Regions from separate parts of the Micromonospora sp. WMMD998 genome, predicted to be linked through region 2. Evidence: riboswitches for the same ligand, from Rfam matches in the RefSeq annotation. Region 2 holds a riboswitch; the other holds the start of a gene.
The links. A riboswitch is a leader RNA that binds a small molecule or an ion and turns the genes downstream of it on or off. The one in region 2 is predicted to bind thiamine pyrophosphate.

Region 1 (7,393 bases), 680 kb from region 2:
GGCAGGAAACGCTGCTTCTGCTCCGGCGTGCCGAACATCTTCAGCGGCTGCGGCACGCCGATCGACTGGTGCGCGGAGAGCAGCGCGCCGATCGCCGGGTTCACCGAGCCGGCGAGCATCAGCGCCCGGCAGTAGTGCAGGTTGCTCAGCCCGAGGCCGCCGTACCTCCGGTCGATCTTCATGCCGAAGGCGCCGAGCCGGGCCATCCCGTGGAACACCTCGTCCGGGATGCGCGCGTCGCGCTCGATCGCCGCGCCGTCCACCTCGCTGCCCAGGTAGGCCCCGAACGCGCCGAGGAACTCCTCCGCCCGGGTCACGTCGTCCGGGTCGGACCGGGGCCACGGGTTGATCAGGTCGAGCCGGAACCGGCCGAGGAAGAGTTCCTTGCCGAAGCTGGGCCGGTCCCAGGCCGCCTCGCGGGCCGCCTCGGCGACCTGGCGGGCCTCCTTCTCCGAGACCTGGCCGGCCTCGCCGGGCAGCGGCCCCGCCCCGTCGGCATTGTTCTGTGTCGTGGTCACGGCTGCCTCCTGGATGGTCGGTCCGGATGCGACGAAAACGACGCTACCCCCGGGTGTTACCCAGCGGTAGCATCGCGTGCACGTCCGATTTGGCGGACCGTCAGTCTCCGGTGAGGGTCTGCGGGTCGTCGTCCTCGTCGTCGATGTCGTCGTCGGCCCAGTTGCGGCGGACGAACGGCAGGACGGCCCAGAAGGTCAGGAACCAGCCGCCGGTGATCGCGGTGAGCACGAAGGCGATCGGCCGGGGCAGGACGAAGTCGGTGACCAGCAGGACCGCGCTGACCATCGCGATCAGCATGAAGAGCAGGCCACCGGTGGCCATCCGGTGGGCGAAGCGGACCAGCTCCGGCTTGCGCCCCTGGCGGAACAGCGCCCGGTGGAACGCCACCGGTGAGATGATCATCGCGGCGGCAGCGGCGGCGGCCAGCAACGCCACGACGTAGACGTCGCGCTGGAAGTCGGTGGTCCGGTTGAAGGCGTTGCTGAACGGCATGGTCAGCAGGAACGCGAACAGGATCTGCACACCTGTCTGCGCGACGCGCAGCTCCTGCAACAGGTCGGCGAAGTTGCGCTGCCAACGCTGCTTCTCGGATTCCTTGGACAACTCGTGAACCTCCGGTGAAGACGGCACGACCGGCGGGCGAACGTCCGCCGGCAGCAGCGCCTGTGCCCGGTTCAGATGATCACGAAACCGGCTCAGGAACCCCGGCGGATCCGGCCCGCGTACCGGGCCTCCCACTCGGCGTTGTGTTCGTCGCCGCCGGCGATGTTCGCCGACAGGTAGACCGGCGGACGCTCCCCCGCCGCCACCAGCCGGGCCACCACCTCGACGGTGATCTGCTGGGCCAGCAGCGCGGCGGTGATCGAGGAGACCGCGCCGACCGCGCCACCGCCGGGCAGCGGCAGCGTGGCGTCGCCGTACGGGGCGCCGTTGTCCAGCACCACGTCGGCGTAGTCGGCGAGCTTGCGGCCGGACGGATGCCGCGACGCCATCCGGGCCGAGTGCCGTGCCGAGGTGACCGCCACCAGGCCGTGCCCGTGCTCCTTCACCACGGACGCGAACTCGACCATCGCCCCGTTCACGCCCGAGTTGGAGGCCAGCACGAACACGTCCTGCGGCCGGACCGGGGCCAGCTCGTAGAGGCGGTGCGCCACGGCCGGTTCGCGTTCCAGCTTCGGGCCGAGCACGTCGGCCGGCGCGCCGCCGACAAGCACCAGGTCACGCAGCGCGATCCGATTGGTGGGCACCAGGCCGCCGGCCCGGCCGGCGATCTCCATGGCGAGCGCCTCGGAGTGCCCGGTGCCGAAGGCGTGCACCACCCCGTCGGCACGCACCGCCGCGGCGATCAGGTCGGCCGCCGCGGCCACGTTCTCCCGCTGCTCGGCGGCAACCCGGCCCATCATCTCGGTCACCGTGGCCAGGTACGCCTGGGCGCTCACCGTCATGTCTGCTCCGTTCCTCGCACCCGGGCGAGGATCGCCTCGGCCAGCGGGCCGGGGGCCTCGTCGGGGATCCAGTGGCTGACGCCGGGGAGCGTCACGAAGCGGTAGTCGCCGGTGACGTGCGCCGCGCACGCCTCGGCGGCGGTCCGGCCGATCGCCACGTCCTTCTCGCTCCACACGTACGTGGTCGGCACCGCCACCGGGCCGACCGCCTTCATGTCCGACCCGCTCATCGCGCGGTACCAGTTGAGCGCGGCGGTGAGCGCGCCCGGCTCCCGCATCGGCTCGGCGTAGCGGGCGACCGCGTCCGCGTCACCGACCCCGCGCAGCAGCCGGCGCAACGCGGCCCCGTGCAGCGCCAGCAGCACCTTCTCCGCCTTGCCCGGCATCCGGAACAGCGCCATGTAGGCGGACTTCGCCTTCTGCCGCCCGTCGGTGGCGAGCGCGTGCCCCATCGCGGCCGGGTGCGGCACCGACACCGCGGTCAGCGTCCGCGCCCGCTCCGGGTGCGCCGCCGCCAGGCCCCAGGCCACGATCGCGCCCCAGTCGTGGCCGACCAGGTGGGCGTCGGTCACCCCGAGCGCGTCCAGCACGGCCGCCGCGTCGGCCACCAGCTCCGGGATGCGGTACGCCTCGACGGCGTCCGGCCGCGCGCCGGGCGAGTAGCCGCGCTGGTCGAGCGCGTACGTGCGCAGCCCGGCGGCGTGCAGCGCGGGCGTCACCGCGTCCCACTCGCCGGCGTGCTGCGGGAAGCCGTGCAGCAGCAGGACCGGATCGCCGCCCTCGGGGCCGCCGGTGCGTACCTCGAACGTCAGATCCCGCGCCTCGACCCGCATGATCGCCACCATACCGACCCACGCCCTGCTGGGCCTGGCCCCGACATCGGTGCTAGCGTCTGCCGTTGAGACAACTTCACATCCGACAGGGGAGCGCACAGCGCTGAGAGTGCGGGCCGACGCCCGCAGACCCTCGAACCTGATCTGGGTAATGCCAGCGCAGGGAGTTCGGTCGACCTCCAGCCGCGTCGACGTCCGGGCACAAGCCGGGCGCGGCGTGCGTCTTCTCCTGGTTCCGCACCACGAACTGGGAGTCCGTATGAACCACACCGACAGCAACCGCTGGCGTACCGTCGACATCGTCGTCGCCTCGGTGATCGCCGTCGCCTTCGGCGTCGTCTTCTGGGCCTGGGGCCTGCTCTGGAGCGCCACCGACGCGGCGTTCGCGTTCTTCCCGCCGGCGCAGGCGGTGCTCTACGGCGTGTGGCTGATCCCGGCGGTGCTCGCCGGCCTGATCATCCGCAAGCCGGGCGCGGCGCTCTACTGCGAGACGGTCGCCGCGATCGTCTCCGCGCTGCTGGGCAGCCAGTGGGCCGGCATCGTGATCCTCCAGGGCCTGATGCAGGGCATCGGCGCCGAGCTGGCGTTCGCCGCGTTCCGCTACCGCTCGTTCAAGCTGCCGGTGGCGACGCTCGCCGGCGCGCTCACCGGCCTCGGCGCGGCCATCTTCGACTTCGTCTACTGGAACAAGGCCTACGACCTGACCGACTACCGCATCCCCTACGCCCTGATCACCATCGCCAGCGCCACCGTCGTCGCCGGCTTCGGCGCGTGGGTGCTGACCCGCGCCCTGGCCAACACCGGCGTCCTGGACCGCTTCCCCGCCGGCCGAGACCGAGCCCTGGTCTGACCCTCCCGCCCCCGTTGATCAAGGAGTTTGCGTCAGCCGTGGGCGGTTTCCCCGACGCGAACTCCTTGATCAACGAGGCTGGGGAGGAGGTGGAACGGTGAGCGGGGTGGTGCTGCGGGGGTTCGGGTGGCGGCACGGGGGGCGCAGACGCTGGGCTCTGCGGGGGGTGGACCTGCGCGTCGAGAGCGGGGAGCGGGTGCTGCTGCTCGGGGCCTCCGGGGCCGGCAAGAGCACGCTGCTGGCGGCGCTGGCCGGGCTGCTGCCCGAGGACTCCGGCGAGCAGGAGGGCACCGTCGAGATCGACGGGCTGGACCCGCGCAAGGCCCGCGAGCGCGTCGGCCTGCTCTTGCAGGACCCGGAGACCCAGCTCGTGATGGCCCGCTCCGGCGACGACGTCGCGTTCGGGCTGGAGAACCGGGGGGTGGCGGCCGAGGAGATCTGGCCCCGGGTGGACGAGGCGCTGCGCCGGGTCGGCTTCCCCTACCACCGGGACCGCCCCACCGCCGCGCTCAGCGGCGGCGAACAGCAACGGCTCGCCCTCGCCGGGGCGCTCGCGCTGCGGCCCGGGCTGCTGCTGCTCGACGAACCCACCGCCAACCTCGACCCGGACGGCGCCGCGCTGATCCGCCGGGCCGTCGCCGACGCCGTCGACCCGGACACCACACTGATCCTGGTCGAACACCGGGTCGCCGAGGCGCTCCCGCTGGTCGACCGGGTGGTGGTGCTGGAACCCGGCGGCGGCGTCCGCGCCGACGGCCCACCCGAGGCGGTCTTCGCCGCGCACGGCGAGGCGCTGGCCGCCGCCGGGGTCTGGGTGCCCGGGCACACCGCGCCGCCCCGGCACGCCACCACGCCGGCCGGGGACGTGCTGCTCACCGCCGACCGGCTCGGCCTGCCGCCCCGGCTGGCCCCCACCGACCTTCGGGTACGCGCCGGCGAGGCGCTCGCCGTGCTCGGCCCCAACGGCGTCGGCAAGTCCACGCTGGCGCTGTTCCTCGGCGGCCTGACCCGCCCCGGCACCGGCGCGGTCACCGCCTCCGCCGCACTTGCCGGCCGGGACGCGCGTACTCCCCCGCACCGGTGGCGCGCGCCCGCGCTGGCCGGGCGGATCGGCTCGGTCTTCCAGGACCCGGAGCACCAGTTCGTCACCGGCACCGTCCGCGACGAGCTGGCCCTCGGGCCGCGCCGCACCGGCCGGTCCGAGGCGGAGGTCACCGCCACGGTGGACGCGCTGCTGGAGCGGCTGCGGCTGGACCGGCTCGCCGGCGCCAACCCGTACACCCTCTCCGGCGGCGAGGCGCGGCGGCTGAGCGTGGCGACCGCCCTGGCCACCGCGCCCCGCCTGCTGATCTGCGACGAGCCCACGTTCGGCCAGGACCGGCGGACGTGGCTGGAGCTGGTCGACCTGCTGGCCGAGCTGCGCGACGCCGGCCACGGCGTGGTCACGGTGACCCACGACGCCGACTTCGTGGCCGCGCTGGCCGACCGGACGCTCACCCTGACCCGCCCGACCGAGCCGAGCCACCAGACCGATACCGCCCAGCCGGACCAGCCGGCCGGGTCCGACCCGCTGGGACGCCCGACCCGGTCCGACCCGCCGGGACGCCCGACCCGGTCCGACCCGCCGGGACGCCCGACCCGGTCCGACCCGCCGGGACGCTCGACCCGGTCCGACCCGCCGGGACGGCGCGGGGGAACGACCCGATCGGGCCGTCTCGATTCGGGGCGGCCCCCGTCGCCGCCGGGTCGAGGGACCGGTGCGCCGTGATCGACCTGGAGCCGGTGGCGACGCCCGGCGCCCCACTTGCCCGGCGCAACCCGGTGGCGAAGCTGGCCGCCGCGATGGTGTTCACCATCGTGCTGGTGGCGACGCTGGACCCGGTCGCGCCGGCCATCGCCATCGCCGTCGAGCTGGCCGTGCTGCCGCTGTTCGGCGTCCGCTACCGGGTGCTGGCCCGACGGGCGTGGCCGCTGCTGACCGCCGCCGTCGGCATCCTGGTCACGCTTGTGCTCTTCGCCGCCGACCGGTCCGGCCGGGTGCTCGTCGAGGCCGGACCGGTGCTGGTCACCGAGGGCGTGCTGGTCACCGCGCTCGGGCTGGTGCTGCGGATGCTCGCGGTGGCGCTGCCCGGGATCATCGTGTTCGCCACCACCGACCCGACGGACCTGGCCGACGCGCTGATTCAGAACGCCAAGGCCCCGGCCCGGTTCGCCATCGGCGCGCTGGCCGCGTTCCGGCTGGTGCCGCTGCTCGAACAGGAGTGGCGGATGATCAGCATGGCCCGCCGGGCCCGGGGCGTGGACGCCGGCCGCAACCCGATCGCCAAGCTGCGGCTCTTCGCGTCCACCGCGTTCACGCTGCTGGTGGGCGCGATCCGGCGGGGCACCCGGCTGGCGGTGGCGATGGACGCCCGGGGCTTCGACGCCGGCACCCCGCGTACGGTGGCACGCCGGCAACGCTTCACCCGGGCCGACGGGCTGTTGATCGCCGGGGCGGCGCTGCTGGCCGGCGCGGCCCTGACGGTAAGCGTGGTCCTCGGCACCTTCCGCCCCCTGATCGGCTGACCCGCCAGCCCCCTCAACCCAGCCCGGTCCGGCTCATGATCGCTGAGGGGGTTGTCAAGGGCTCACCACGTTGGCGACGACACAGCGGCCAGCCACCCGCCGATCTCGGGTGATGGCGTCGATCTTGGACTTGTGGCACCTCCGATACCAGACCGAAACCGACATTTCATGGCACCACAAGTCCAAGATCGACGAGGCAGCCGCGAAAGGGCGAGCGGGCAGGCACGGAAGCCGGGGACGGTCGGCGGTCAGCTACGCCGGAAGGCGTAGAAACGGTTTTGGCCTGACCGCTGGCTGCGGCCGGACAGCCGAGCATCACGGCCGGCGGACGGGCCGGCCTTCGGTGGCCCTGGGCGAGCCGACGCCGAACCATTCGACGCCGAACCATTCGACGCCGAACCGGGCACAGCCGGCCCGAACGAATCGGGTAACGCCGGCACAGCCGGACCGATGGAACCAGCCGCGGGCAGGGTGGGCGGAGACACGGCGAGCGCGTCGGCATCGGTCGGGGTCAGCCCCAGCGGGGACTGCTGACGGGACTTCTTCGGGCTGCGCTTCGCGGGCATCCGCGGGCCTCCTGTCTGTCGGGCGCGCCGACCTGGACGCACCGGGGCGCGCCGACCAGGGGCGCGCCGACCAGGGGCGCGCCGAGCGGGTGCCCCGGTGCGATCCGATCACGACAGTCACCGCGAACAACGGCGGCGGGAACGAGGATGCGGACGCCCGGAGCGGGACGGGTCCACGGCACGTGTGGCGGTGGACCGGTGCTCGGAGGAAGGGCGTCAGTTACGCATACCGACACGCTAGCCCGCGGCCCCGCCCCCCGCACCCGAATTACTGGCACCATCGTCGGCATGCTGATCGCGTTCTCGATCACCCCGCTCGGCGTGGGTGAGTCCGTGGGCGACCTGGTCGCCGACGCCGTCCGGGTGGTTCGTGAATCCGGCCTGCCCAACCGGACCGACGCCATGTTCACCACCGTGGAGGGTGAGTGGGACGAGGTGATGGCCGTGGTGAAGCGCGCCGTCGACACGGTCGCGGCCCAGGCGCCCCGGGTCAGCCTGGTGCTCAAGGCCGACCTGCGCCCCGGTGTCACCGACGCGCTGACCGCGAAGGTGGCACACGTCGAGGCGCGCCTGGCCGAGGGGTGAGACGAGCCGCCACCGGTTCCTCACCCACCG
Region 2 (7,393 bases):
GTTGCGCACGATCGCCTCGCGGGTCTCGTGGATCCGCTTCCCGGTGGACAGGTCCATCACGGTGTCCGCGCCCCACCGGGTGGCCCAGGTCAGCTTCTCCACCTCCTCGGCCACCGACGACGTCACCGCCGAGGTGCCGATGTTGGCGTTCACCTTCACCAGGAACGCCTTGCCGATGATCGCCGGCTCGCACTCCGGGTGGTTGACGTTGAGCGGCAGCACCGCCCGGCCGGCCGCGATCTCGTCCCGGACGAACTCCGGCGTCACCCCCTCCCGGATCGCCACGAACTCCATCTCCGGCGTGACGGTCCCGGCCCGGGCGTACGCGAGCTGGGTCGGCCGGGTCCCGGCCAGCGGGCTGCCCGCGCCCCGCACCGGCGCGACGTCCCCGCGCTCCGCGATCCACGGCCCGCGCAGCGCGGGCAGGCCCACCTCCGGGTCCGAGCCGGGGCCGGAGGTGTCGTAGAGCCGCACCGGCGGGTTGTCCCCGGTCAGCGTCACCTCGGCGAACGGCACCCGGACGTCCGGCCGGGTCCCCTCCACATACACCTTGCGACGTGCCTGCATGACAGCCTCCCTGTCGCTCAAGCGGACCAACCGAAGTGGTCCAGCGGGCCGCGTCCCGCGCCCAACTCCCAGTCCCGCGCGCCGGTCAGCGCGCGGGTCACGTACTCCTTGGCGGCGGCCACCGCGACCGGCACCGCGTCGCCGGCCGCCAGCCGGACCGCGACGGCCGCCGCGAACGAACAGCCGGTGCCGTGGTTGTGCCGCGTCGCCACCCGGGGCGCCCGCAGCAGCCGCGTCGTGCCACCGCCGGCCAGCACGTCCACCGACTCACCGGCCGCGTCGATGTCGCCGCCGGTGACCACCACGAACGCCGGGCCGCGCGCCGCCAGCGCCTCCGCCGCGGCGACCATCTCCTCGACCGTCTCCACCCGGCGTCCGGTGAGGGCGGCGGCCTCCGCGCAGTTCGGCGTCGCCACCCGGGCGTACGGGAGCAGCCGCTCGACCGCCTCCACCACGCCGAGCCGGTGCCCGCTCGTGGCGACGAGCACCGGGTCGACGACGAGCCGGGGCAGCCGACCGTCCCGGGCCGCCTCCGCCACCGCCTCGGCGACCGCCGGGGTGCCGAGCATCCCGGTCTTCACCGCGCGCACGTCGAAGTCGCCGAGCACGCTGTCGAGCTGGTCGCGCACCGTCTGCGGGGGCAACGGCAGGACCGCGTCCACGCCCCGGGTGTTCTGCGCGGTGACGGCCGTGAGCACGCTTGTTCCGTACGCCCCGAGCGCGGCGAACGTCTTGAGGTCGGCCTGGATGCCGGCGCCACCCCCGGAGTCGGAGCCGGCGATGGTGAGGATGGTCCTCGGCGTCACTGTCTTTCCTCCGGGGTTGCGGTGGGGGGCTCCTCGAAGGCGCTGCCCAGCGTGGCAGCGACGCCCCTCGGGTCGGGGGCGCGCATGAGCGCGCCGAGGACGGCGACGCCTGTGGCGCCCGCGTCGACGCAGGCCCGCACCTGGTCCGGGGTTTCGATGCCGCCGAGGGCGAGCACCGGGACCGGGCTCGCGTCGACAAGCGCGCGCAACCCTTCCGGCCGCAGCGGCGGGCCGTAGCCGGGCTTCGTCCGGGTGGGAAAGGCCGGCGACAGGGTCGCGTAGTCCTCGGTGGTCAGCCGGGCCAGTTCGTCGGCGTCGTGGCAGGAGCGGCCGACCAGCCCGAGTCGCGGCGGCGGGTACGGGCCGGCGGCGGGCAGGTGCACGGCGTCCCCGTCGAGCGGGTCGGGGCCGGCGACGACAAGCGTGCCGCCGACATCGGCGAGCACCGCCCGCAACTCGACGGCGAGGGCGAGGCGCTCGGCACGTGGCAGATCCTTCTCCCGCAGCACCACCCACCGCACTCCCCCACCCACCGCCGAGGCGACCACCTCGACGAGCGCCCCCCGAGCCACCCGCCGATCCGTCAGCAGCACCAACCCGCTCGGACGCCGGCGGACCTTGGTACGCATCCGCCCCTGGAGGGGCGTGCGCATACCAAGATCGCCCTCGATGGGCGGGGGCTCGGCGGGGTTGGTCACAGGTTGGGTCGTCCCTCGTCGGGGGTGGACGGGAGGGCGTGGTCGCGGCGGGGGATGCGGCCCGCGTGGTGGGCCAGGTGGCCGGCCTCGACGGCGTGGCGCATCGCGGTGGCCATCGCCACCGGGTCGACGGCCCGGGTGACGGCGCTGGCGAGCAGCACCCCGTCGCATCCCAACTCCATCGCGAGCGCCGCGTCGGAGGCGGTGCCGATGCCGGCGTCGAGGATCACCGGCACGTCCACGGCCTGCCGGATCAGCCGGATGTGGTGCGGGTTGCCGATGCCCAGGCCGGAGCCGATCGGCGAGCCGGCCGGCATCACCGCCGCGCAGCCCACGTCCGCCAGCCGCCGGGCCAGCACCGGATCGTCCGAGGTGTACGGCAGCACGGTGAACCCGTCGGCCACCAGGTCCTCGGCGGCGCGCAGCAGTTCCACCCCGTCGGGCAGGAGCGTGCGCTCGTCGCCGATCACCTCGAGCTTCACCCAGTCGGTGTCGAACGCCTCCCGGGCCAGGTGCGCCACCTTCACCGCCTCCACCGCGGTCCGGCAGCCGGCCGTGTTCGGCAGCAGCCGCACCCCGCAGCGTTCCAGCAGGTCGAGCAGCCCACCCGGCGTGCTGCCCACCCGGCGCAGCGCCAGCGTCACCAGCTCGGTGCCGGAGGCGTGGATCGCCGCCTCCAGCACGTGCAGGTTGGCCGCGCCGCCGGTGCCGAGCACCAGCCGGGAGCCGAACGCGACGCCGCCGATCTCCAGAGGCATCCCGCTCACCCGCCCTGCGCGGCGCTGAGCACCTCGACGCGGTCGCCGTCGCGCAGCACACTCGCCGGCCAGCCGCCGCGCGGCACCACCTCGCCGTTGACCGCGACCGCGAGGCCGCGCTGCTGCCCGGTGACCGCACGCACCACGTCGGCGACCGTGACGCCGTCGGGTAGCGTCCGCTCCGCGCCGTTGACGATCAGTTCCACGTGCGCTCCTTCCCGAACCGGTCGGGGCTGAAGGGGGCGAGCGCCGGATCCGGCTCGCCGGTGATGATCAGGTCGGTGACCAGGTCGGCGGTGACCGGGGTGAGCACGATGCCGTGCCGGTGGTGGCCGGTGGCGACGAGCACGCCGGGCCGTCCGGGCAGCGCCCCGAGGATCGGCGCGTTGTCCGGCGTGCCGGGGCGCTGCCCGGCGACGGTCTCCACCAGCTCGTACTCGGTCAGCTCCGGCACCAGCTCGACGGCGGCGCGGAGCAGCGTCAGCACCCCGCCGGCGGTGACCTCGGTGTCCGCGCGTTCCTCCACGGTCGCGCCGACCACCACCTCGCCGCTGTCCCGGGGCACCAGATAGACCGGCTCGCCGTCGGCGTACCCCCGGATCACGTGCCGGAAGCCCGGCGGACCGCCGCCGGGCGCGCGGAGCCGGAGCACCTGACCCTTCACCGGCCGCACCGGCAGGCTGGTGAGCGTGGCCGCGCCGCAGCCGGCCGCGACCACCGTGACCCGGGCGTCCACCTCGGACAACGCGCCGACGTGCGCCGGCCGCAGCGTCACGCCGGCCCGCTCGGCCGCCGTGCGCAGCGCGGTGACCAGCCGGCGCGGGTCGACCTGGTGGTCGCCGGGCGCGACCGCGCCGCCGCGTACCCGGGTGGTCAACGCCGGTTCGAGGTCGCGCAGCGCCGACGGGCGCAGCCGGGTGATCGGCAGCCCCAACCCCTGTTGGTACGCCCACAGCCGCCCCGCCACGGCCACGTCGTCGGCGGTGAGCCCGACCACGAGCGTGCCGTCGGTGCGGTGGCCGAGGTCGACGCCGCTCGCCTCGGCCAGCTCGGCGGCGAAGCCGGGCCAGCGCTTCGCGGACTCGACGAGCAGCCCGGTCAGCTCGTGCTCACCGAAGTACGCCTCGGCGACCGGGGAGAGCATCCCGGCGGCCACCCGGGACGCGCCCGACCCGGGCCGGTCGTCGTGCACCACCACCCGCAGCCCGCGCTGCGCGCACCGCCACGCGACCGCGAGTCCCACCGGCCCCGCCCCCACCACCCCCACATCGGTAAGGAAGGGGCCCCGCTTAACGCTTTTGGTAGAGGAAGGGGCCCCGCTTAACACGTCAGCGCCCGCAGCAGCTCGGCGGTGGCGCGCGCCGGGTCGGCCGCTGCGCTGAGCGCGCCGACCACCGCCACCCCGTACGCCCCGGCCGCCCGCAACGCCGGCACCGACCCGGCGGTCACCCCGCCGATGGCGATCACCGGCACGGTCACCGACCCGGCGACGGCGCGTACCCCGTCCGGGCCGATCGGCGCGGGCAGGCCCGACTTGGTGGTGGTGGCGTGGCAGGGGCCCACGCCCAGGTAGGTCGCCCCGGCGTCGACGGCCGCGCGGGCGGCGCCCGGCTCCCGGGCGGTCGCGCCGAGCACCGCGCCGGCGCCGAGCACCCGACGGGCGGCGGCCACCGGCAGGTCGTCCGCCCCGACGTGACCGCCGGCTGCGCCCACCGCGAGCGCCACGTGCAACCGGTCGTTGACCAGGCAGCACGCCCCGTACGGCAGGCACGCCCCGACCACCCGGCAGGCCAGGTCGTACGCCTCCCGATCGGTGGCGTCGTCGGTCACGCGCACCTGCACGACGAGGTCGTCGCGCGCCACCGGCAGGGCGGCACGCAACACGGCGAGCGGATCCCGCCCCGGCCGGGTGTCGGTGATGAGATGCAGTCGTCCCAGGGACGGCACGGCAACGCTCCTCCCTGCGCCGGCATTACCCGGATCAGGTTCGACGGTCGGGGGCTGGCAGCCCCCCTCTCAGCCCGGTCCACACCGGGCTCCCGTGGGTCACTTGCGGCCTACCGTACGACGCGCCCCCGGCCGTACGGAAGACCAGGTGACGTTTTTCCCAGGACCACACCACTCGGCGGACCGGGGCGACGGGTGGGTGTCGCATCCCGACACGCTGTCCTGGTGGCCATCTCCGCTCGCGTCCCGCAGTGCCTTTCCCACCTGCCGTTCCGGGGCAGCCACGCGGTCGCCGCCGGGCTCCTGACCCGCACGATGCTGCGCGGTCCGACGTGGCTGCGGCTGCTACCTGACGTGTACGTGCACCGGGACGCGCACCGCGCCGACGACCACCGGACATGGTGCGAAGCGGTCGCGTTGCGGTTGCCGCCGGACGCGGTGCTCGCCGGCCGCAGCGCGGCCTGGCTGTACGGTGTAGACCTGCTCACCCGGGGTGATCCGGTGACGGTGCTCCTGCCGACGACCGCCCGCCTGCGCCCGCATCCCCGGCTGTCGCTCGTGCGTTCGCCGCTGCCCGAGCCGGATCGCACCCGCTTCGCCGGGCTGCCGGTCACCACCGCGCTGCGTACCGCGTTCGACCTGGGTCGGCACGGTGCCCGCGTCGAGGCCCTGGTCGCCGTGGACGCGCTGCTGGGCCGCCGGGTGGTGGAGCTGCCCGCCCTGCGCGACTACGCCGCGGCACGCGCCCGCTGGCCGGGATCGCCCCTGATACGCGAGGTGCTGGCGCTGGCCGAGCCACTGAGCGAGTCCCCGATGGAGACGAGGCTCCGACTGCTCCTTCTCGACGCCGGTCTCGGCCCGCTGACCGCCCAGCACGAGGTGCGCCACGGCGGGCGCTTCGTGGCCCGGGTCGACCTGGCCTGGCCGGCGCTGCGCATCGCGGTCGAGTACGACGGAGACCACCATCGGGAGCGGGCACACTTCCGGCGGGACGTGGCCCGGCTCAACGCGCTCCGCTCAGCCGGCTGGACCGTGCTCCGGTTCACCGCCGACGACGTGCTGCGCCGTCCGGAGGCGACGGTCGCGTTGGTCCGCCAGGCCCTCGCGGAACGCCACACCACCCCGACGCGCTGACGCACGCCCCGGTTCACGCTGACGCCCGCCCCGCTACGCGCGCTGCCGCGCTCATGCGTACCCGCCGCGCTGAGCGCGCCACGCCGCTCAGGCGGGCACGCCGCGCTGAAGCGGGGCGTCACGCCCCAGATGCCCCGCCGCGCTCAGGTGTGCCCACTGGAACGCCACGGGTGTCAAACCCGCCCGCAGAGACCCCTACCGTTCCACTCATCGACGCCATCGAACTGGAGTGGAACGGTATGGGTGTCTCACCGCCCTTTTGACACCCATACCGTTCCACTCGTCGCCAGCGCCGTCTGCGGGTGGAACGGTATGGGTGCCTCGAGGGCGGATGGGCTGAGGGCGGTCAGGCCAGTGGCGAGGGCGAGCAGCACCACCGCAAGCAGCGCGAGGCAACGCCCGACGCACAACGCGCGGCCGGGCAACCGGGAGAGGGCGAAGGCGGGGGGCGGGGCGGCTAGAGGAGGGCGTCGAGGGCGGTCAGGTCCTCGTCGGTGGGCTGCCAGGTGCCGGCGTCGGCGTTGGCGCGTACCTGGTCGGCCGTGGTCGCGCCGGCGATCACCGAGGTCACCGCGGGTCGGGCGGCGAGTCCGCCAATGGCCACCTTCAGGATGCTCACTCCGCGCTCCGCCGCGTACGCCTCGATCGCCTCGATGGTGTCCCAACGCGCCGCGGCCAGCCGTTCGGCGTACCGGCCGCCACCGGCGAGCCGGCTGCCCGCCGGTGGCTCCTGGCCCCGCTTGTACTTGCCGGTGAGCAGCCCGTTGGCGAGCGGGAAGAACGGCAGCATGCCGAGGCCGAACCGCTCGCAGGCCGGGATGATCTCCTCCTCCACGCCCCGTTCCAGCAGCGAGTAGTGGTTCTGCGCGGAGATGAACCGGGTGCGGCCCGCCGACGACGCGGTCCAGTCGGCGTCGGCGATCTGCCAGCCGGCGAAGTTGGAGTTGCCGAGGTAGCGCACCTTGCCGGCGGTCACCAGGTCGTCGAGCGCGGCGAGCGTCTCGTCGATCGGCGTGCCCGGGTCGGGCTCGTGCATCTGGTAGAGGTCGATGTGGTCGGTGCCGAGCCGGCGCAGCGACGCCTCGACCGCGCGGGCGATGTAGCGGCGGGCGCCCCGGGCGCCGTGGTCCGGCCCGTTCGCCCCGTTCATCTCCATGCCGAACTTGGTGGCGACCACCACGTCGTCCCGGCGGCCCTTGAGCGCCAGGCCGAGCAGTTCCTCGGAGCCGCCCTGAGGCTCACCGTAGATGTCGGCGGTGTCGAAGAAGTTGATCCCGGCGTCGAGCGCGGCGTCCACCACCGCCCGGGTGCCGTCGAGGTCGAGCTTGCGGCCGAAGTTGTTGCAGCCGATGCCGACCACGGACACCACGAGCCCGGAGTCGCCCAGCCGGCGATAGGTCATCTCACTCACGAGATCCACCCTATGCCCGCCGCCGTGCCGTCACCGGGCGAGCGGACCATCGCCGAGCTGAGTCGTCCACGA

Region 1: another riboswitch for thiamine pyrophosphate. It lies ahead of O7619_RS26320 (ECF transporter S component); the one in region 2 lies ahead of O7619_RS29685 (thiamine phosphate synthase).

The regions. Positions count from the first base shown of each region.
Region 1 covers NZ_CP120740.1:5,838,833-5,846,225, forward strand. Annotated here, with positions in the region: gene O7619_RS26300 (acyl-CoA dehydrogenase family protein) at 1-518, opposite strand, end outside; gene O7619_RS26305 (DUF6328 family protein) at 619-1,122, opposite strand; gene O7619_RS26310 (SIS domain-containing protein) at 1,215-1,964, opposite strand; gene O7619_RS26315 (alpha/beta hydrolase) at 1,961-2,797, opposite strand; TPP riboswitch at 2,875-2,981, shown strand; gene O7619_RS26320 (ECF transporter S component) at 3,057-3,647, shown strand; partial or broken gene O7619_RS26325 (ABC transporter ATP-binding protein) at 3,745-5,148, shown strand; gene O7619_RS26330 (energy-coupling factor transporter transmembrane component T) at 5,412-6,212, shown strand; gene O7619_RS26335 (MTH1187 family thiamine-binding protein) at 7,067-7,363, shown strand.
Region 2 covers NZ_CP120740.1:6,515,237-6,522,629, forward strand. Annotated here, with positions in the region: gene thiC (phosphomethylpyrimidine synthase ThiC) at 1-567, opposite strand, end outside; gene thiD (bifunctional hydroxymethylpyrimidine kinase/phosphomethylpyrimidine kinase) at 585-1,373, opposite strand; gene O7619_RS29665 (thiamine phosphate synthase) at 1,370-2,026, opposite strand; gene O7619_RS29670 (thiazole synthase) at 2,068-2,838, opposite strand; gene thiS (sulfur carrier protein ThiS) at 2,835-3,035, opposite strand; gene thiO (glycine oxidase ThiO) at 3,026-4,156, opposite strand; gene O7619_RS29685 (thiamine phosphate synthase) at 4,150-4,776, opposite strand; TPP riboswitch at 4,771-4,882, opposite strand; gene O7619_RS29690 (DUF559 domain-containing protein) at 5,002-5,910, shown strand; gene O7619_RS29695 (aldo/keto reductase) at 6,368-7,330, opposite strand.